DNA from 2 places in the Lacticaseibacillus sp. 30 genome. Region 2 is predicted to be linked to the other one. Evidence: predicted binding sites of a transcription regulator. Region 2 holds the regulator's gene; the other holds the start of a gene.

Region 1 (3,426 bases), on a different contig from region 2:
CTTTTCTTGGCCTTGCAGCGTCAAGAAATGCTGGGCCTGTGCCAAGTTAATTCGAAAATTCATGCTATCGAGATCATCCCCGGCAAATTCAACCTGATCAATCGCAGAAAATGCGATCAAGGCACATCCATCGGCAATCCCTGAATCATTGTAGGTTCCCAGAACAACCGCATCATGACCTAACACCTGTACGTATCCGGTGTAAAAATCGTCGGTATCGCGCTGATACACATTGATCAGCAGGTGTTCATTGAGTGCTGTCATTAAACTCATCAAAATGGCATCCATGCGGCATCCCTCACTTTCTTGCGCTTAAATCTAAAAATAACTTTCTAATCTTTCTTGCTAATGGTTTATTGATCCGGACCATTATAGGCAATATTCGTAAACTTGTTATACGACTTCACAAACAACAACTTGACGGTACCACGCGGGCCTGAACGGTTTTTCTCAATGATGACTTCAACTTCACCAACATTGTCATCCCCGTCATCATTGCCGCCTTGATCGTCGTCATCCTCATCGCCTTCTGCATCGCGGTAATAGTCATCACGATACAGGAAAGCCACAATATCGGCATCCTGTTCGATCGAACCGGATTCACGAATATCGCTCAACACCGGCCGCTTATCCTGTCGCTGTTCAACGCCACGACTCAGCTGGGACAACGCAATCACGGGTACATGCAATTCCTTCGCCAGTTTTTTCAGCTGCCGGGAAACGGCGCTGACTTCCTGTTGGCGGTTTTCTTGGCCAGAACCTTCAATCAACTGCAAATAATCAATGATAATCAGCCCTAAATCACCTTGCTCACGCGCTAGCCGCCGACACTTCGCGCGAATCTCCGCCATTCTGATGCCTGGCGTGTCATCCATATAGATCTTCGCCTTACTCAAGCTACCCATGGCGATAATCAAGTTCTGCCATTCTTCTTCATTCAGCTGACCAGTTCGCAGGTGATTAGCATCAATACTACCTTCTGAACACAACATCCGGTTTACCAGCTGTTCAGCGCCCATTTCCAAACTGAAAATGGCGACACTTTTGTCTGTTTTCGTCCCAACATTTTGGGCAATGTTCAAAGCAAATGCGGTTTTCCCGACAGCAGGCCGCGCCGCTAAAATAATCATTTCGTCCTCATGCAGCCCCGTCGTGATTTTGTCCAAATCACGGAAACCGGTTGGCAACCCGGTGATTGCCTGATCATTTTGATACAACTGATCAATCTGCGCCATAGCCTGATTCAGCACATCTTTGATCTGTTTGAAGCCGGCCTGATTGCGGTTCTCCGAGACATCCATAATCTGGCGCTCGGCGTCTTCAACTAGTCCTTCAACATCGTCTTGTTCCGTATAGCTGCGACTGGCAATGTTTTGCGCCGTACTAATCAGTTTGCGTAACGTGCTCTTCTGCTGCACGATTTTGGCGTAGTATACCACGTTACTGGCAATAGGCGTCGCCGCAACCAAATCTGTAATATAACCAACCCCGCCAATATCATCGAGGTTGTTATGATTGTCCAGATAATCCGACACCGTAACCGTATCAATCGCTGTGCCGTTATCCTGTAGATCGGTCATAGCTTGGAACAACAGCCGGTGGGCTTTCTTATAGAAGTCATCCGCCGTGACATACTCTTGTGCATCCGGCAATGTGTCAGCATTCAGAAAAATGCCGCCAAGGACGGCACGTTCTGCTTCGTCACTATGCGGCGGCTGCTGGTCAATTAATTGATTATCCATGCGCGTCCTCCTTCAGATTAATCGTCAAAAATTTTTTGTCGCTTATCCCTAACAGTCTACGTTAAACCCGCAGTCAAGACAAGCATCACCGCATACAGTCGAACTACACAAACAATTTAACGAAAAGCAATGGTCACTGCTGTATCACCGGTGATTGACTCAGTCCACAACCCACTAATTTGGACCAGATAGACAAAAAGACGCGATCATCTGGTCGCGTCTTCTGGCAGAATAACTATTCTTATTTTTGTTCAATCACGTGTACCCGAATGCGGGCATCAATGCCAGGGAATAAATTAACCGTGACATTAGTGAAACCCAGTGAACGGATAGGCTGCTTCAGATCGATCTTACGTTTATCAACTTTGATCTGATATTGCTTATCCAAAGCCTGCGCGATCTGCTTGCTAGGAATCGAACCGAACAACCGGGAATCTTCGCCGGCTTTGCTTTGGATCTGAACAACGGTTTTGTCGTCTTCGATCTTAGCCTTCATGGCCTCAGCCTCGGTTTTCTTTTCAGCTTCCTTCTTCTCTTCAAGCCGCTGCTGGCCGCGCAAAGCACTCATAGCCTGCGGTGTCGCTGCTTTAGCCAGCCCCTTGCGAATTAAAAAGTTTTCAGCATAGCCGTCAGGTACTTCTTTCACCTGACCGCGATTGCCCTTGCCACGAACGTCTTGTGTAAAGATGACTTTCATCAAAATCCCTGCTTTCTATGCGTCTTCGTCTGCTTTTTTGATCTGAGCAAGCAGATCAGTCCGAACTTCGGCGATCGTTTTGCCCTTAATCTGGGTGGCTGCGTTACTCAAGTGACCGCCGCCGCCCATGGCTTCCATGATGACCTGCACGTTGACATCCCCAGTCGAGCGGGCGGAAATGCCGACATCACCGCTTGGGCGTTTTGTGATGACAAAACTGGCATCAACGCCATTGAGTGACAACATCGTATCAGCCGCTTGTGCTGCAATCACTGGGTCATAACGCTTATCCTCTTCCCCAGTACATAGTGCCATATTTGGCGCAATCATTTCAATTGTATCGATCAAATGATTCCGTTGGATGAAGCTGTCGATATTTTCCTTTAACAGGTTCTGCGCCAACATGCCATCAGCGCCCATGGAACGCAGATAGCTGGCAGCATCAAACGTCCGCGTGCCGGTGCGTAGGCTAAAGGACTTGGTATCCACCGTGATCCCTGCCAGCATCGCCGTTGCCTCAAGCTTATCAAGACTTGGCACATTTGTCGGCTGGTATTCAAACATCTCCGCAATCAACTCACAAGTGGAGCTGGCGTACGGTTCGATATAAACCAGCATCGGGTTGTCCGGAAATTCTTCGCCGCGTCGATGGTGATCGATGATAACCGTTCTTGCCGCCAACCTTTTGTACAAGTCAGGCGCCGCTGAGATCGACGGCTTGCTGTGATCGACCAAGATCAGCAGGCTCTGATCCGTTGCTTGCGACAGCGCTGCTTCCGGCGTCACAATGGCATTAGCAACTTCAGGATCTTGACCCACTTGGCCCATGAGGCGTTCGACATCGGAGTGCAGATGGTCAGGGTCAATCACAATGTAACACTCTTTGCCATTCATCTGCGCAATCCGGCGAATCCCCATCGAGGCGCCAACTGCATCCATATCCGGCCGCTTATGGCCGACAACAAAGACCTTGTCCGTCTGCTTAAA
Region 2 (3,426 bases):
TTTTGGACCATCGGCGTTTACCTTATTCAAGGTGACGGCCCGCGCCCAGCTAAATTTGATTTGAAAAAGGCACTTGGGAAAGTGTTCTCACCGCCGTTACTCGGTTTTATGTTAGGGATTGTGCTTGTGCTTTTAAAAATCAAATTGCCGACTTTCTTGATGGCCGATCTGACTTATATCGGTGCCTTAACTGTTCCCGGCTCCATGTTCTTCATTGGCATTGCTTTGCATCAAGCAGGCTGGGGTAAATTAAGAATCAGCAAAGAAGCTTTGGGTATTTTCAGTGGCCGCTTCCTCTTTGCACCGTTACTTATGACGGCGCTTGTCGCCTTCGCCCCTGTCCCAACTTTGATGAAACAAATCTTTATTTTGCAATCTTGCATGCCGGTCATGACCAATGCGCCTGTTGTTGCCAAACTGTACGATGCGGATTCCGATTACGCTGCTATCATGGTCACCGAAACAACGCTGCTTTCGATGATCGTGATCCCAATCGTGATGACTTGCATCCAGTTCATTCACTAGGAGTTGCTGTCGAATGAAAAAGCGCTATCTGCTACTAGCAGCAATCTTGATCTTATCAGGTTGCTCACAAACTACCTCAACCCCCAAAAAGACAACATCATCATCGAGCGCAACATCACAAGCGCGCACGGTCAAAAAAACTGTTCCGAAAGCAACCTTAGGTACATTGGTTGGCCATGCGTTCGTCCAAACAAAAGATGCTACCAAAGCAATTCGAGTCACCTCATCCACCAGCGGCTACTATCTTGAAACATTAGCCAATCGAGATGGTGTCTTTGAAAGTACTGATAGTGGTATTTTTGCTGCTGATTTGACCCTCAAAGGCCGAATCTTCACCTTCACTGGTAAAGCGCAGCCGCAAGCCTCTGCTAATACGATACAATTTCAATTAACAAAAACCGGTAACTTAAAGCAGTTGCCCGATGGTCCCGTTTATAAAAGGGTGCCACAAGACGATCTCGATCGCCTCGCCCAACAAAACCAATAAAGTGTCTGAGCAAAAAGACATCAGCCGTGATCCTATATTTTGTGGGATCACAGCTGATGTCTCTTTTGTTGATGGTACATTTTTAATTGGATTTAAGTTGCCATGCCTAGTCATTCACGACTTCAAATGGTTAAACTAATGCCGGCCGATATAAACTCACAACGATGCCAAGAATCGTTACATCCGGGAAAAACATATCATCCATACTGTCATTTTCAGGATGTAACCGAATGCCGTTCTTTTCTTTATAAAATCGCTTGACAGTGGCTTCATCTTCCTCAGTCATTGCAACAACAATTTGCCCATTCTCTGCGTCATTCTGCTTCTTGACAATAATCTGGTCACCATCTAAAATGCCGATTTTGATCATTGAATTACCTTGAACTCGCAACATGAATAATTCGTCAGCGGCATACGGAAGATCGTCTGGTACCGGAAAATAATCATCGATATTTTCGATGGCCGTAATCGGGACCCCTGCAGCAACTGTGCCGACGATCGGAATACCGTGATCCTGAACGCCAATGAAGTCACGTCCGGCTGAGGTCACTTCAAGCGTCCGCGGCTTCGCTGGATCCTTAGCAATAAGTCCCGCCGCTAACAATTTCTCCAAGTACGCTGCCACCGTGCTTGACGAACTTAGACCGACTGATTTGCCGATTTCGCGAACCGTGGGCGGGTACCCATGATCCTCGATTGCATCATAGATTGATTGTAAAATTTGTTTCCAACGTTTCTGACTTGCTTGTGTTGGCATCCGCTCACCGCCTCAGTTCTAATTGATTACACAAAGCATACCAAAGCGAACGAACGTTTGCAATGATTTTATGCCTAAATAGCAAAAAAGTCCACAGATAAAAAGCATCTGTGGACCTCATCCTTAAATTAATTATGCAATAATGGCATCTTATGCATCTGACGCCGATCACATCTGCTTTTGATGACCGCGTAGAAGAAACTCAAGAAAATATCAAGCGCGATTAACAAAATGCCGGCTGTCGCAAAGTTGCTGAATAACAGCAAGGTTGCCACGAGGGTCAGAGTAATTAATGTCCATTTTGCGCCCCGTAGGATTGTCATGTGGGGTCACTCCTCTCCGTATCGGATAAACCGACATATACTCACCGTTTTGGTTGTGACTCTAATCATACCCAATTTTTGAGTTTTGTAAAGCCTTTGTATACATAAAATTTACATTTGATGCCTTTATTTAGGGTTTTTAAAGATTTGTAACGATTATTCCATGTTGTTTGTAAATTTTATGTAATCTTTTTTAACATCAAATCAATCCGCTTTTAACACGGCTATCCTCGAAATATGACCATGAGTCGAGTATCATTAATGGTACAGAGCGTGAACAGGCACATTTAGAAACCGAAGCATAAGTGGCCTCCAACCTAAATGGCCGGGCTTGGGTCATTTAGGTTGGAGGTCCTTATGTGCAGGTTTCTGTGCCTGTGAACGCGTTTTAATGAGCGTGAACAGGGCCCCCGCAAATCTGGCTAGTCGCTCTCATCGTTTGTTATTGTCATGAAGCTTATACATCCAACAGGTATTACAATTGTAGAGGAGGGTACCCCCTTGAAACATACCGACTCGTGGCTCTATCGCCGCTTTCTTAATAGCAAGTTTATGATCCTGCTAGTTGACTTGTTACTGGCATTGCTCGTGATTTTCGTTTTCACTAAAATTGCGTGGGTTTTCCAGCCAGTACTGGATTTTCTCGGGATTATCGCGCCACCGTTTATCTTTGCCGGCATTCTCTTCTACCTTACTGTCCCGATTATTAATCGATTAGAAAAGTTCGGACTTCATCGTGGCTGGGCAATTGGCCTGCTATTCATTGTGCTGATCGGTTTGTTGGCCTGGGGATTGTTGCGCTTCATTCCAGCAGTAAGCAATCAAATTACCAGTATTGTCCATTCAGCGCCGCAAATCTTTGATGAAATTGGCAAATGGTTGGATAATCTGAATGACCAGCAGAATATTCTCTCACAGCATGATCTCAATGAGATTGCAGCAGAAGTGCAAAGTTTCTTCACTGGTAAACAAGGTGCCTTCGTAACCGGCACAATTTCTCAACTGCAGAACTTAATTGGCATTGTTGGTAATGTCGTCATCACCATTTCAACAGCGCCAATCATTCTTTTCTTCATGTTAAAAGACGGCGACAAATTTACGCCGATGGTACTTCATATCGTGCCAACTAAACTTCGCCGGTCAGTCAAGCAAATGTTGCATGAGATGAATGAAAAGGTCGGTTCTTATGTCCAAGGTCAAATCACCGTTGCCTTATGCGTTGCCGTGATGTTCATGGTCGGCTATTCAGTGATCGGTTTACGTTATGGCCTTATCTTCGGCTTATTGGCATGCCCCCTGAATTTGATCCCATACTTTGGCTCAGCCTTGGCGAT

The links. Region 2 encodes LexA, which represses DNA repair genes until DNA is damaged. Its sites were predicted from a motif close to CNAACANNTGTTNG; they were not measured.
Region 1: a site for LexA is predicted at 1,946-1,959, ahead of dnaB (replicative DNA helicase). Genes of this name have one in related genera too.

What each region holds. Positions count from the first base shown of each region.
Region 1 is NZ_JBSOQX010000026.1:2,464-5,889, reverse strand. Features, by position in the region: gene ACWPAB_RS13195 (hypothetical protein) at 1-288, opposite strand, end outside; gene dnaB (replicative DNA helicase) at 354-1,742, opposite strand; gene rplI (50S ribosomal protein L9) at 1,984-2,439, opposite strand; gene ACWPAB_RS13180 (DHH family phosphoesterase) at 2,455-3,426, opposite strand, start outside.
Region 2 is NZ_JBSOQX010000012.1:89,675-93,100, forward strand. Features, by position in the region: gene ACWPAB_RS09335 (AEC family transporter) at 1-525, shown strand, start outside; gene ACWPAB_RS09340 (hypothetical protein) at 539-1,012, shown strand; gene lexA (transcriptional repressor LexA) at 1,143-1,769, opposite strand; gene ACWPAB_RS09350 (hypothetical protein) at 1,898-2,092, opposite strand; gene ACWPAB_RS09355 (AI-2E family transporter) at 2,594-3,426, shown strand, end outside.